Regions from separate parts of the Oceanobacillus sp. B139/18 genome, predicted to be linked through region 2. Evidence: riboswitches for the same ligand, from Rfam matches in the RefSeq annotation. Region 2 holds a riboswitch; each other region holds the start of a gene.

Evidence for each region. Region 2 has a riboswitch for S-adenosylmethionine ahead of ACZSMY_RS03200 (methionine biosynthesis PLP-dependent protein). Riboswitches for the same ligand answer to the same signal wherever they lie in the genome.
Region 1: another riboswitch for S-adenosylmethionine. It lies ahead of ACZSMY_RS05595 (carboxymuconolactone decarboxylase family protein); the one in region 2 lies ahead of ACZSMY_RS03200 (methionine biosynthesis PLP-dependent protein).
Region 3: another riboswitch for S-adenosylmethionine. It lies ahead of ACZSMY_RS22730 (methionine ABC transporter ATP-binding protein); the one in region 2 lies ahead of ACZSMY_RS03200 (methionine biosynthesis PLP-dependent protein).

Annotation. Positions count from the first base shown of each region.
Region 1 covers NZ_JBVFXI010000001.1:1,142,783-1,147,951, forward strand. Annotated here, with positions in the region: gene ACZSMY_RS05590 (LLM class flavin-dependent oxidoreductase) at 1-742, opposite strand, end outside; gene ACZSMY_RS05595 (carboxymuconolactone decarboxylase family protein) at 876-1,544, opposite strand; SAM riboswitch class I at 1,932-2,042, opposite strand; gene ACZSMY_RS05600 (acyl-CoA carboxylase subunit beta) at 2,382-3,911, opposite strand; gene ACZSMY_RS05605 (enoyl-CoA hydratase) at 3,934-4,713, opposite strand; gene ACZSMY_RS05610 (acetyl-CoA carboxylase biotin carboxyl carrier protein subunit) at 4,735-4,944, opposite strand; gene ACZSMY_RS05615 (acetyl-CoA carboxylase biotin carboxylase subunit) at 4,946-5,169, opposite strand, start outside.
Region 2 covers NZ_JBVFXI010000001.1:660,759-665,927, reverse strand. Annotated here, with positions in the region: gene ACZSMY_RS03205 (hypothetical protein) at 112-1,014, opposite strand; SAM riboswitch class I at 1,324-1,428, shown strand; gene ACZSMY_RS03200 (methionine biosynthesis PLP-dependent protein) at 1,578-2,684, shown strand; gene spx (transcriptional regulator Spx) at 2,855-3,262, opposite strand; gene dacB (D-alanyl-D-alanine carboxypeptidase/D-alanyl-D-alanine endopeptidase) at 3,585-4,949, opposite strand; gene ACZSMY_RS03185 (YjcZ family sporulation protein) at 5,086-5,169, shown strand, end outside.
Region 3 covers NZ_JBVFXI010000016.1:4,294-9,462, forward strand. Annotated here, with positions in the region: gene ACZSMY_RS22725 (aminotransferase class I/II-fold pyridoxal phosphate-dependent enzyme) at 29-1,198, shown strand; SAM riboswitch class I at 1,260-1,355, shown strand; gene ACZSMY_RS22730 (methionine ABC transporter ATP-binding protein) at 1,498-2,517, shown strand; gene ACZSMY_RS22735 (methionine ABC transporter permease) at 2,513-3,181, shown strand; gene ACZSMY_RS22740 (alpha-hydroxy-acid oxidizing protein) at 3,196-4,341, shown strand; gene ACZSMY_RS22745 (2-keto-4-pentenoate hydratase) at 4,434-5,169, shown strand, end outside.

The sequences.
Region 1 (5,169 bases), 480 kb from region 2:
TTTTAGTAAAAACCGCCTCTGCATGTTTCGCTGCAAAATCTCTTCCTTTTGGTGAAGCTCCTGCTTGGAATAAAACAGGCGTACGCTGCGGAGAAGGTTCAACCAAATGCGGACCAGGTACATTGAAAAATTCACCTTCATGATTAATCAAACGAACCTTATCCGGCTGTGCAAATGTATCCTTTGCGCCATCATGAACAACAGCATTGTCATCCCAGCTGTGTTCCCAAAGTTTATAAACGACTTCGAGAAATTCATCTGCACGGTCATAGCGCTGTTCCTTAGGAAGACGGCTGGAAAGGCCAAGATTGACTGCCTCGCTTTCTAAATAAGAAGTCACCACATTCCAGGCAACTCTTCCATTCGTTAAATGATCCAGTGTAGATAGCTGCCTTGCGAGTGCGTATGGTTGTGCATATGTAGCAGAAATTGTTGGCGCAAAGCCGAGATTTTCAGTGACAGCCGCCATAGCAGAAATCGGAATCAATGGATCATGAGCCGGAAGCTGTACAGCATGCCGGACAGCTGCTTCATGACTATTTTCATATACACTGTAGGTTCCAAGCACATCAGCAATAAACATGGCATCAAATTTACCGCGTTCCAGGATTTTTGCTGTTTCTATCCAATATGACAGGTCATTATGTTTTGTCCCCTCGTCCTTTTCATGCTTCCATAATCCTGTCGAGTGAGGGGAAGGTGAATTTTGAATAAATCCATTCAGGTGAATTTGTTTTGTCATCGTTTCGATAAGCTCCTTTTCTCATAAATTTTCATCTTGACCGCTTCACCAAAATCTATAATTGACTATCTCTCATTTGATGCAGTCAGCCATTGATTTTGGTATCGGCCCTTACTTCTGAATTGCTGATTACTTAAGATTCATCGAAAGCATTTAAGGCATTCACACTATGTGCCACTGCGGACCCGGCTTTTAAAGCTGCTGCCACAAAAATCGCTTCTGATATTTCCTCTAGGCTGGATCCTGTTTTTTTGGCGTTTTTCGTATGCAGATCAATGCAATACGGGCAGCCTGTGGTATGTGCTGATGCCACCGCGATAAGCTCTTTCTCCTTTTCGGTCAATTTGCCTGCTTTGATAGATTTATGATCAAAAGCAGCAAATGCCTTGAATGTATCCGCATCAATGTCACCAAATTCGGTTAATCTATTAAAATAGGATGCTTTGTACAGCTCGTCTTTTTCCTCTTCATCAAACGCATTTAGCGCATTCACACCATGAGCAACCGCTGAACCAGCCTTTAGAGCTGTTGCAACAAAAATGGCCTCTGTTACTTCCTCTTTATCAGCGTTATTTTTTTTAGCATTCCCCACATGTAAATCAATGCAGTACGGGCACCCCGTAATGTGCGCTACGGCTACCGCAATTAATTCCTTTAATTTAACTGATAATTCACCCTCAGCTAATGCTTTATCGTTAAAAGCAAAAAAAGTTTGAAACGCTTCCGGTGCATATTCTTTTAATTCTGTTATCCGGTTAAAATAAGATTTTTGATATAAACTATCTGTTTTAGTCAATGAAATCTCTCCTCATACATTTAAAATTTTGGTTTGTCATACAGTGAAACTTCAATTAGTGAAGGTTTTTCGACGCACAACTCTTTATAATAGGACGGTTAATCGCAAAAGCTCTTCGATGGGACGAGTAATCGCAGTCCCAGTCCCAGTTTCAGTCCTAGGACATCGTGAACCTGGTCTGTTTCCTTTGCCCACTGATTTGTGCTGCGATAAAATCATACAAATTGTAAATCCATCTCGTTAATTTTCTTACAGCCACCATAATAATTAAACTTTACCTATCTAATTACTCGGTTTTAAGCCATGCTTGCCCCTTTGAAATTATTCCCTCCCTACCCTTGTTTAAAAATGAAAAAACCCCTTTTCCAGGAGAAGAGGGTTTCTTTACACACTGCCTTATCTCTCAAGTGAAAACTTGCTGGAATTAGCACCATTTTACTGCGTTTCCAGTAATGGTTGCTGCGGGATTATAGGACCAGTTCCTCCCCCGGCTCTTGATAAGGAATTACATTATTTAGTTTTTTAAGATTTCTTCATATGTTATCGAATTCTAAAAAATATGTCAAGTGGAAATTTTAATTTAATGAAGCGTTTCTTGATCAAAATCTATTGATAATATTAGCAGATATCTTTTTGCTGTAAGCGGCGACTGGTTGTTTTATCACATGTAATTATATTTTCCTGCTATAGAGTACGATGCTAAATCGATTGAGCAGCTTTTTTCATCGTGTCCTTAAAATTCATCATTTAGTTTACATAATACAATTATGGTGAATTAATGTTTTTTTGTTTTCAGTAAAAACGCTTAGACCACATTCTAGCCTAAGCGTTTCCATTATTTGTTTACACTGGGTAAACCCCATGTTTTCTCTCGGTAAATTGCTTTTTCTTATTCTGATAAATGGTGAAACGTCTTGTCAGCTCGTTCCGAAGATGATCTGGATCAATGATATCATCAATAATCATTTCGGAAGCTAAGCGGTAAATATCAATGTTCTCTTTATAGGCGGCCTGCTTTTCTGCGATATATGCCTCCCTTTCTTCTTCTGGAAGCTGAGCGATTTTATTTGCTTCTACTGCATTCACTGCTGCTTCCGGTCCCATAACAGCAATCTGTGCATTTGGAAAGGCTAAACAGCAATCCGGATCGAAAGCCGGCCCTGACATCGCGTATAGACCAGCTCCATAAGCCTTTCGGACAATAACAGAAATTTTAGGTACCGTTACCTCACTCATTGCAAACAGCATTTTGGCTCCATGGCGAATAATTCCCTGCTTCTCCACTCTTGTTCCAATCATAAATCCTGGTACATCCGTTAAGAACAGCAGCGGAATTTCAAACGCATCACATAATTGGATAAATTTTGTTGCTTTATCTGCTGAATCCGTAAAAAGAACGCCTCCTTTTACACGTGGCTGATTAGCAATGATTCCTATACTTTGACCGTTGATACGGGCCAGCCCAGTAATTAATTCTGGAGCAAACCGCTTTTTTATTTCACAAAAACTGCCTTCATCAATTGTACGGTCAATCAGTTCATACATATCAAAAGCAGCATTTTGATTTTCTGGAATAATTTCGCTGATTGGCTTATCAAAGCTTTTTGGTTCTACAGATGCTGCTTTTTTTGGCTTCTCACGAAAATTAGCAGGAAAATACGTTAAGTACTTCTGTGCAAATTGAATCGCTTCTTCTTCGGTATCTACTAAAACATCGCCTACTCCTGAGGTTGTACAGTGCATCTTTGCTCCGCCCATTTCCTCTAAAGAAACCTTTTCGCCAATGACCTTTTCAGCCATTCGCGGTGAACCTAAATACATCGATGCGTTCCCATCAACCATGACAACAATATCACAAAAGGCCGGAATATAGGCACCGCCGGCAGCGGATGGACCAAACAATAAGCAGATTTGCGGCACTCTTCCTGACAGCTTAATTTGATTATAGAAAATACGTCCCGCTCCTCTTCTTCCCGGGAACATATCTATTTGATCTGTAATTCGGGCACCGGCAGAGTCTACCAGATAAACCATGGGCACCTCCAGCCTCTCAGCCGTCTCTTGAATACGTAAAATTTTCTCCACCGTCCGCTGTCCCCAGCTTCCTGCTTTGACGGTCGAATCATTTGCCATCGCACAAACTGTCTGACCGTTTATTTTTCCTGTTACTGTAACCACGCCGTCTGCCGGCAGGTCTTCATCCATCGCATTGGCAAATAAACCATCCTCAAGTGTCTCATGAGAATCAAAAAGAAGCTGGATTCTTTCTCTAGCAAAAAGCTTGCCCTTTTCAGCATTGCTGTCGTGATACTTTTGTTTTCCTCCCTTTTTTATTTTTTCTATACGCTCCTTAAGTTCTTGATTCACAGGCATATAAGCATTCTCCTTTCCGGCTTTAACTTCCATGGTAATCAGGCTTTCTTTTCTCTTGAAATGCAAGCAATCCTTCTTTTCTGTCCTTTGTCGGTATTAGTTTTACATAAGCTGCATGTTCCAATTGAACCGCTTCATCTATCGAAAGATCCATTCCTTGATTAATCGCTTGTTTAGCCTGCTTCATAGCAATCGGTCCATTTTGGCTTATTTTCCGGGCAATACTTATTGCTTCGTCTTGTAAAAAAGAAGTGGCGACTGACCGCTCAATCAGTCCAATGGCTAATGCATCCTCTGCTGAAATTGTTTTGGCAGTATAAATAAGCAGTTTCGCCTGGCCGATTCCAATTAATCTTGGCAAACGCTGTGTCCCGCCGGCTCCGGGTATAATCGCCAGAGAGGTTTCCGTCAACCCCAGCTTTACATGATTGGCCGCAATGCGCAGGTCACAGGCTAAAGCGATTTCCAGTCCGCCTCCAAAGGCGACGCCATTAATAGCAGCAATTACAGGAACCTCTATTTTTTCTATGGAATCGGCAAGTCTGCTAATTTTCTGTACAGCAGCAACAACTTCCTCCTCATTCATTGCCTTTCGTTCTTTTAAATCTGCTCCGGCACAGAAAGCTTTTTCTCCGCTGGCTGTAATAATCACACAGCGTATAGCACGATCCGTACTGATTTTTTGAATACAATTCTCTAACTCTGTTAGTAACGCGAAAGATAATGCATTGGCTGCTTCCGGCCGATTTAATGTGATAACAGCGATATGATTATCCACTGTTTCTACGTTTACAAGTTGCATAGGCGTTCACTCCAAACTGATTTAGTCAACGATTGCAATCGTATCTCCTTCATTAACAAAATCTCCTTCTTGCACCTTCCATTCCTTCAAAATCCCTTTTCCCTCTGAAGCAATCGGAATTTCCATTTTCATTGACTCTAGAATAACGACATCCTGCCCTTCTTCCACAGCCTCTCCCTGTTGCACTGTAATCTTCCACACATTTCCTGCCATCGATGCTTTAATCTCCATCTTAATTCCCTCCTGTAGTTGGTTGATAATATTTATCTAAAAAGTTTGTTGGTGTATTTCCTTTTTTAAATGCCTCATAGGTGATAATTTCCTGAAGCATCGGTATATTGGTTTTTATCCCTTCTATTTTGAATCGACCAAGCGCTTTTTCCAGCTTATTCCTCGCTTCTGCCCGGTTTTCCCCAAAAACGATCAGTTTTGCAATCATTGGATCATAAAAAGGAG
Region 2 (5,169 bases):
AAAGTTGAGATTTTAATATTAAAAAACTGCAAATTCGCCAGGCTACAGCAAATTCGCAGTTTTATTTTACCTTATTAATTTAATTATGAAACAGCTGCTTTCTTTCGTAATTTAATCAGCATAGATGGATGCAGTATCGACCTCAGAACCTTTGTGCTCTTCAGAACCTTTATCTGTTTCTGAGTCTGAGTTTTCTCCCTCTTCTTCAGTCTCATGCTCTCCATTATTTTCTTCTTCTTCAGGATTTCCTTCCTCTGATTCCGGCTCTTCACTCTCTACATCTTCAGAATCGGGTTCCTTGTTGTTTGCATTATCATCGTTGCCATTTTCTTCCTCTTCCGGCTGTTTCGGCGGTTGATCCGATTTATCTTTTGAATCTTCTTTCTCTGAATTCTCTTCATTCCTGTCATTTGTGCCGGGCGCCTCAGTTTCAGCTCCAGAATTATTGGAATCAGAAAAGCGGCTATTTTTTTCAGATTGATTCTGATGTACAGAAGCTGTGGAACGTTGCGTATTATTCGATTCTGATTCTCGGCTTTCTGTATTCTCATTATTTTCACCAGCTGCGTTTTCCTTATTTGAAGCGTTACTGCTTTGTTCACTGTCAGCTGGCTCATCATTTGTTATTTGATTAGATGATGCTTCCTCAGAAGCTATATAATCTTCTTCCTGCACCTCTGTTTCTGGATTTGTGTATGTTTCTTCCTCTGTTTCGGTACCTTGAGTCACAGTACGCTCTTCCTGCACTTCTATTTCATTGTCTTCCTGCTGAAGTATGTTGCGATAATCTAAATTAGCTGTTTGATAAATTTGTTCATTGTCTCCTAATAACCGATTATTCCAGGAGGTTGTAAAAATCTCTACGCTTTCTCCAGTTTGTCCAGTTCCGTCTTCTGTACTCACTTCCATTGAATATTCTACAGAGCGGTTATCCTTATAAATCCCCATGCCAATGATGATAATACAACCTGCTAACATAGAAATGTTTACCCATAATAGCTTTTTTTTGCGCATATATCTTCTTCCTTTTTAAATAGTTTCATTCGGATATTTATTATTTCACCCTTTTTATTATCAGACATATCCAACTCATTCAGAGTAATTGTCCATTTTATAACCATTCAACAATACGTTCACTACACTACCATTGTAATCGTCATCGGAGTCCTTTTCAAATACTTTTCGTTTTTTTCAAGCTTCTTCTTTCTATACACAGCCTCTAAGCCAGTGTTGCCGGCTTTTTCATTTTTAAAAAAATCAAGACTTGATTTTTTTTCCTCGCTCTTGTAAAGTTAACGTAATTATAATTTAATAAAATTCCAATTCTTATCCAGAGAGACGGAGGGACTGGCCCGACGATGTCTCAGCAACCAGCTGCTTCTAGCAAGGTGCTAATTCCAGAAGGGAACTCCCCTTTAAAGATAAGATATGTATCATCACGATATCATACCCTTCTTATCTCATCTCTGGAATAAGAAGGGTTTTTTATTGATTTCACATGGGAAAATCATAAGAAAACAGCATATTCGCGAAAGATAAGCGAATTCATGTTTCTGGATTGAGGAGGCTGAAGGAAAATGAGAAAAATAGAAACAGCATTAGTACAGTTAGGTAATAAAACGGACGAACGGACAGGGGCTATAAATCCGCCTATTTACATGTCAACAGCTTATCAGCACCAGGGAATTGGCCATTCCACAGGTTATGATTATACGCGTACCAAGAATCCGACCAGATCTGTTTTAGAGGAAGGTTTCGCAAAGCTGGAAGAAGGAGATGCTGCTTTCGCCTGCAGCTCAGGAATGGCAGCTATTCAATTAGTTCTCTCCTCCCTGTTTCGTATGGGCGATCACCTTATCGCGACAAAAGATATCTACGGAGGAACTTACCGTATTTTTAATCATTTTGAAAAAGCTTATAATATTTCCGTGACCTATGATGTCTGTCAAAATATCACGGAAACAGAACGATGTATTAACGAAAATACAAAGGCTATCTTTTTAGAAACACCGACGAACCCGTTACTTCAGGAGGTGGATATTGAAAAGTATGCGGAGCTGGCTAAAAAGCATAACCTGCTGCTTATTGTTGATAATACATTTTTAACACCTTATCTCCAGCAGCCAATTACGCTTGGTGCGGATATTGTAGTGCATAGTGCGACAAAATATATCGGCGGCCATAATGATGTTTTAGCCGGTCTGGTCGTAACCAAAAGTCCTGACCTTTCCGAAAAATTATTTGAAATGCATAATGCGTCAGGAGCAACATTATCTGCTTCAGACAGCTGGCTGCTTGTCCGCGGGTTAAAAACACTTGCATTGCGTATGCAGCGTCACGAGGAAAACGCACAAGAAATTGCTGCTTACCTGCGAGACCACTCGTCAATTGGACAGGTTTATTATCCAAATAAAGGCGGCATGCTTTCATTTTGTTTAGAAGATGCCGACCAGGTGCGTTCTTTCTTAGCTAACCTCAACTTAATTGTATTTGCCGAAAGTCTGGGCGGTGTAGAAAGCTTTATTACCTATCCTACAACACAAACACATGCCGATATGCCGGAGGAAGAAAGAGATAACAGAGGAATCGGTGATGACCTTCTTCGTTTCTCTGTAGGAATTGAAGATGCGGAGGATTTAATAGCAGATATTGAGCAGGCGCTGCAGGTTGTCAGTAAAATTTAAAACAATACCCCAAAAAAGAGGCAGCTCATTTTAAAGCTGCCTCTTTTTTAGAGTAAAGATGAAATTATATTCTTCCTTACATATTATTTAATTTGCTCAACATTCAACATATGGAAGCATACAGCCATTTCATCGTATGCTTCCATAATTTAAGGTTCATTTAAGGTTCGTTACCCTTTTATTAAACCTAAATCCACTTTCCATTGTAACCATTGCAGCTGTCTCGTTTTACGAGGTAAGAATTGACGAATATCTTCCTCATGGTACCCAACTTGGAATCTTTTTTCATCCACCAAAATTGGACTTTTCAGCAGTCTTGGGTATTTGTGAATTAATTTCAATAAAGTTTGCAGAGACAAATCCTCTACATTCAAATTCAATTCTTTAAAAATTTTAGAACGGGTTGAAAGTATCTCATCCGTGCCTTCCACAGTCATTTGTAAAATATTCTTTAGTTCGTCAATTGTCAATGGTTGATGTAAAATATTTCGTTCCTTATAAGCAATTCCATTTTTGCGAAACCATTGTCTCGCTTTTCTTGTAGATGAGCAAGATACTCCGTAAATATGCACTGTCATATTCATTCTCCTTATTATTTGACATATTCATTACAAGATTCAAAGTGATTATGATGAAATGAAAGTAAAACATTTCTGCTTCTTCATTCCATTTTTTCTATCTTAGTTTCACTTTAGCATGGAAATGTGGTAAAACTATGGTAAGGTCATAAAAAAAACATGAAATGAAGCTTAATTCATCGAAATAAAGCTTGCTGCTATTATTCCTTCGCTCTATAAATATGCTTCCCCGGCTTCACGATTCCACAATACGCCCTTAAACTTCTGTTTAATAACAGCTTAAATCAAATAATGAACCCCCCCAAAAAACAAATGACAAAGGTCAACACCATTCTTCTATCTCCGCCATTATCGCAACCAGTTCATCTTCTAATTCTTTTCCTGTATCCGTATCTAATAAATGATTAAATAAGATGGAAAAGATAAGCCGTTCTCCCTTTCCATTGGTTACATAACCGGAAAGAGTGCTGACACCTTCAATGGTTCCTGTTTTTGCCTGAACATCCAGTCCCTTCATACGTTCACGTAAAGTGCCTCCAATCATTTTATCGGCTTCTCCAGCTGCCGGCAGACTGGCTAAAAATTCAGGGAACCACTTTTCCTGCTGGATTTCGTACAGTAAACGCGTCAGTTCTTCGGCTGGAATAAAGTTAGCTGCTGAAATTCCGGAACCATCCTTTAACTGGATTGTATCCAGATTGATTGAATAGGTAGCCAGAGCTTCTTTCACTGCTGCCAGACCCGATTCCCATGAACCGTCATCATATGTTTTACGCCCTAATTCTTTTGTGAGCATCTCACCAATCCCATTATTGCTAAGCTTCATAAAGGGAATAATAATGCCAGTTAATGGCGGTGACTGTTTATGGTAAATACACGCTGCATCTCCCTGAAGCTTTCCTTTTTTTATCCGGCCTTCTAACGCAATACCTTCCTTTTTTAATATTTGCCGGATTGTGTCTGCGATATAATTTTCAATATGTTTAATAGCCATATATACTTCCTGCTTTCCTTCTTTCCTGCCGATTTTTCCTGATATAAAAAAGTGATTTGCTGAATTATTCCGCCTTACAATCAATGCTTCTTCATCTGCTTCTTCTGTCGTTACAGCATCGTTGGTCACCGTAATTCCTTCCGTATGCGGCAGGATTTCTATCTTTGGGGTTGTATGCAATTTTTCCGGGGTAATGATTAATTTAATAGCATTCGTATCATAATCTGTATCTGGAGCAAGTGTTAAAGCAGATACTTCTGAACCATACCCGTATTGCTGATCAGCCCAAATTAAATCATCAGACCAGCGGATATCATCGTACCAGCTGTCATCAAGAATAAAGTCTCCGGATATATTTTTGATCCCACGCTCTTTTAAAGAAGCCACAAACTGTTTATAATCCTTTTCTTGTAAAGTCGGGTCTCCCTTTCCAACCAAATAAACATTACCATGACAGGTTTCCTCCACTACTTTCCCCCCCAAATGAAGCTCGGTTTGAAATGTATATTCAGGACCTAATTTCCTTAATGCCGCTACTGCTGTAAGTATTTTCAAGTTGGAAGCAGGCTGCAGCCGTGTTGATGCATAATAATTAAACAAGCTTGCACCGCTTGTCCCGGAGCGCACACTTATTCCTGAAACACTTCCTTTGTTGTGACATTTGTTTAATAAAAAGTTATTTAGTTTTTGCATCGATTCCACCTCGGATGATGTATTACGTTCTTAATTTTCTAATTCGATATCTATAGGTTAAAATCCTTTTTTCTAGTCAAATACCCTCTCAAACATAAAATCATTTCATATAGTAAACATACAGGGGGTGTAAAAAATGAGTAATTACAATGAATTTGGCGGAGGTTTTGCTCTACTGGTAGTCCTGTTCATCTTATTGATTATTGTAGGTACTTCTTAT
Region 3 (5,169 bases), on a different contig from region 2:
CAAACTAGTATAAAGAGGTCGATAGATGATGAAGTTATCCCGTCGTGTAGAAAAGCTTCCTGCTCAATTTTTTGCATCCCTTGCCGGCAAAGTCGCTGCAGCCCTGGAAGAAGGAAGAGATATTATCAATCTCGGACAAGGCAACCCGGATCAGCCGACACCGCCGCATATTATCCGTACACTTCAGGAAAGCGCCGAAAATCCGGCTGCCCATAAATATTCCCCTTTCCGCGGTACCGATGAATTAAAAGGGGCTGCAGCACAGTTTTATAAAAGAGAATATAATGTCGATTTAGATCCTGCTTCAGAAATTGCTATTTTGTTCGGAAGTAAAATTGGCTTGGTAGAACTCCCTTTAGCTGTTATGGATGAAGGCGAATTAATGCTCTTGCCAGACCCTGGATATCCAGATTATTTGTCCAGTGTTTCATTAGCAGACGTTACTTATGACACGTTTCCATTATTAGAGGAAAACAATTTTTTACCAGATTATGCTGCCCTGACGCCGGAACAAAAGAAACTTGCCAAGCTATTATATCTCAACTATCCAAACAACCCGACCGGAGGTGTCGCAACGAAAGAATTTTTTGAAGATACCGTTGCGTTAGCGAAGGAAAATGATATCGGTGTTGTTCATGATTTCGCTTATGGAGCCATCGGTTTCGACGGCTATCAGCCAATAAGCTTCCTACAGACAAAAGGAGCGAAAGATGTCGGCGTTGAGCTGTACACCCTTTCCAAAACCTATAATATGGCCGGCTGGCGAGTCGGTTTTGCTGCTGGCAACAAAGATATGATCGAAGCGATTAATATTCTGCAGGACCATTTATTTGTCAGTCTTTTCCCAGCTATTCAAAAGGCAGCTGCGGAAGCATTATTAGGGGACCAAAGCTGTGTCACCTCGCTTGTGGAACGCTATGAACAGCGCAGAGATGTTCTCATAGAAGAATGCAGACGTATCGGCTGGGAAGTCACTGCACCGAAAGGCTCTTTCTTTGCCTGGCTCCCTGTACCAGCGGCATTTACAAGTGAAACATTTGCTGATTATTTATTACAAGAGGCGGATGTAGCCGTTGCAGCCGGGAATGGTTTCGGAAAGAATGGAGAAGGTTATATACGCGTCGGATTACTCGTAGAAGAGGATCGTATTCGTGAAGCTATTCGACGTATTGAGAAACTGCAGCTGTTTCAAAAATAAATATTGACGAAACTTGTAAAATAAGATACTTTTAAAGAATACAATTCAATTGCTACCACACCTCTTATCCAGAGCAGCTGAGGGACTGGCCCGTTGAAGCTCGGCAACCTTAAAAAGGTGCTAATTCCAGCAAGACACCCGTCTTGAAAGATGAGAGCAGAAAATAAGATTACATTTTCGAGCCTCTCTTACCCTAGAGAGGCTCTTTTTTAGAAATTGTATCGATTCTGACAAGACAGCTGCAAACAATATTACCTATCAACTGCAGCATAATGATAGAAAGGCAGGAAAAACAGCAGATGATCAAATTAGAGAATGTCACAAAAGTTTTCCCCTCCAAAAAAGGAAAGGATGTTACTGCACTGGACGATGTGTCGATTTCTGTCAATAAAGGAGAAATCCATGGCGTAATCGGCTACAGCGGTGCAGGAAAAAGTACATTAATTCGCTGTGTCAATTTACTGGAGTCTCCTTCGAAAGGAAAGGTTTGGATTGATGGAACCGACTTAACGAAGCTGTCAAAAGAAAAGCTCCGGCAAACAAGACAAAAGGTCGGCATGATTTTTCAGCATTTTAATTTATTAAGGACTGCCAGTGTCTATGATAACATTGCGATTCCATTAAAATTACTCGGCGTACCGAAGGCAGAGGTTAAGGAAAGAGTCATGAAATACTTAGATATTGTCGATTTATCTGAGAAAAAAGATGCTTATCCTTCCCAGCTTTCCGGCGGTCAAAAGCAGCGTGTCGCTATTGCCAGGGCGCTGTCACAGGAGCCACAGGTCCTCCTGAGCGATGAGGCAACCAGCGCACTCGACCCAGAAACGACAAATTCCATTCTCGAACTATTATTAAAAATTAATGCAGAGCTTGGGATCACAATACTATTAATCACGCACGAAATGAACGTTATCCAAAAAATATGCGATTATGTCTATGTTATTGAAAACGGAAACCTCATTGAACAAGGTTCGACGATAGAACTATTTACAAAACCTAAACAGCCGACGACTAAAAAGTTCTTAAATACCATTTCACAACGAAAATTATCGGATCGTTTAATTGATGAATTGAATTTAGAAGGCAAAGTAATTCGTTTAACCTTCCTTGGTGAAAATACAGGTCAGCCGCTGTTGTCTAAGGTAACACAGCAATTTTATGTAGAGCCGAATATTCTGACTGCCAATATTATCGAATTAAAAAATGGCATTGTCGGCAACCTTGTCGTTCATTTGATTGGCAGTGAGCATCAAGTAGAACATTCTCTCTCCTTCTTAAAAGAACAAGGCGTAGAAGTAGAAGAATTGGGGGTGAATTAACATGCAGGCATTTATTGATCAATGGGGTTCAGAGTTTTATGATGCCATAATAGAAACTCTTCAAATGGTTTTAATCTCTTTGTTTTTCGCTGTTATTATCGGCGTTATTTTAGCTATTCTATTAGTTTTGACACGTCCGGGACAACCCTTGCAAAATAAGTTTGTTTATCAGTCTTTAAACCTGCTGATTAACGTCATCCGGTCCATTCCATTTATTATTCTTTTATTCTTTATGCTTCCTTTCACCAAATTGATTGTAGGTGTAACCATTGGTGTAAAAGGAGTTATTGTGCCGCTCGTTGTCAATGCAGCTCCTTATATCGCCAGACTGATTGAATCCTCCCTGTTAGAGGTCAACCAAGGTGTTATCGAAGCATATCGAGCGATGGGAGTAAAGACACATCAAATTATTTGGAATGTGATGCTGCGTGAAGCGAGACCAGCCATTGTTCTTGCATTAACCATCGCAACAATCAGCCTTATCGGGGCAACTGCTATGGCCGGATTAGTCGGCGCTGGAGGCCTGGGTGACTTAGCTTACCGATTTGGACACTTGCGTTATGAAACAGACGTCATGTACGTTACGGTTATTATGCTCGTTATTATCGTTCAAGGTCTTCAGTCTCTTGGAAACCGACTCGCCGAACGATTGAAAAAAGATTAATTGGAGGAAAAAATATGACAACCTCATCCAAGAAAAGCTCTTTCTTAGAGCATATAACCATACAAGATTCCTTTCCAATTGGCACTGCACAGCTTGAAGCTGCAGCAAAGCATGCCCTGCCGGCAGAAGTATTTGGCCACATCCGCTCTGGTGCCGGCGGGGAAGAAACGTTAAGAAAAAACAGAGAAGCCTTTGAGAAATATTCGATTATTCCCAGGTTTTTACGTAATGTCTCCGAAGTGGACACATCTATACGTATTTTAGGAAAAGAATATGCTTCCCCATTAATGGTCGCTCCGATAGGACATTTAAAAATGGTTCATGAAGAACCTGACTTTGCCATTGCAAATGTTGCGGCTTCGATGAATATTCCATACATTCAAAGCACTGTTACAGCAAGATCTATCGAAGAAGTCTCGGAAGCTGTTCCTCATGGACCAAAATGGTTTCAATTATACTGGTCCAATAATGATGCTATTTCCTACAGTATGGCAGAACGCGCAGAAAAAGCCGGATATGAAGCGATAGTGGTCACCGTGGATACTATGATTCTCGGGTGGCGTGAAGATGATATGAGGCATCAGTACTCCCCATTGAAAAAAGGGTATGGAAAAGCAAACTATGTCCAGGATCCTGCATTTCAAGAAGGCTTAAAGGATGGACAGGATGAAGTTGAATCAATTATTGAAAACCTTCATCACCCATCCCTTCATTGGGACAATATAACGGCATTACGTCAACGTACGAAGCTGCCAATTTTTCTAAAAGGCATCCTTCATCCTGAAGATGCAAAACAAGCAATAAAAGCCGGAATAGACGGGATTATTGTCTCCAATCATGGCGGCAGACAAATGGACGGAATCATACCAAGTCTGGAAGCATTACCAGCTATACGCGAAGCTGTTGGTCCAGATTTCCCCTTGCTGCTTGATAGCGGCATCCGCCGGGGAGCAGATGTCATCAAAGCCCTGGCGCTTGGCGCAGATGCGATTTTATTTGGGCGTCCGTATACCTACGCGCTTGCACTTCAGGGAGAAGCAGGCGTTCAGAAGATATTCGCTAACCTTGCGCAAGAAGTTGCTGTATCGATGGCATTATCTGGAGCTAAGACAATAGAAGAAGTAAAGCAGCTCACATTGAAAATTGCTGCTGATAACTAAGTATATATACAGAGCGGCCTCTTGACGGAGACGCTCTTTTCTTTCATCATAATCATATAATATTATGAAAAAGCTATAAGGAGATTTTAAGCATGAGCGTTATTCCCGAAATTTTAGCACATATCGAAACAGCTTACGAGGCGCATAAGCCCGTTTCATTTATTCGTGAAAACTATACAATCAGCGAAGACGAAGCATATCAAGTGCAGCATGCGTTTATTAACAAACGTGTTCAGGAGGGTGATTCGGTCGCGGGCTATAAAATCAGTATGACCAGCAAAGAAACACAGGCAATTGCTGATACACACGAGCCTGCCTACGGAACCATTCTGACATCACAAGTGTTACAGGGAGATGCTGAGTATGCCCTATCCCATTTATTCTCTCCCTTGATTGAACCTGAATTGATGTTTTTCATCAATGAAGATATCTCAAACAACGCAGATGTTCAGGAAATCATCGAAAAAACTTCTGTTGCTCCGGGAATTGAAATTCCAGATGCAAGATATATCAACTGGTTCCCGAATTTTTCATTAATGGATTTGCTATCTGACAATACAGCAACAGGCAGAATAGTTACAGGCAGCCCTGTTCCTTCTCCCAGCATAGAAAAGCTCGGTGCAATTGATCTCGATTTAAAATATAATGGAAAAACAACACATACCGGATGCTCTGATGCGGTATTAGATAATCCTGTCAATGCGGTTAAATGGCTTGTGGAGAAATTAGCCAGTCATAACTTGTCTTTGCAAAAAGGCATGGTGGTTTCTTCTGGAACATTTATTTCGCCATTTGAAGCAGAAGCAGGTGAATATCTTGCCAGCTACC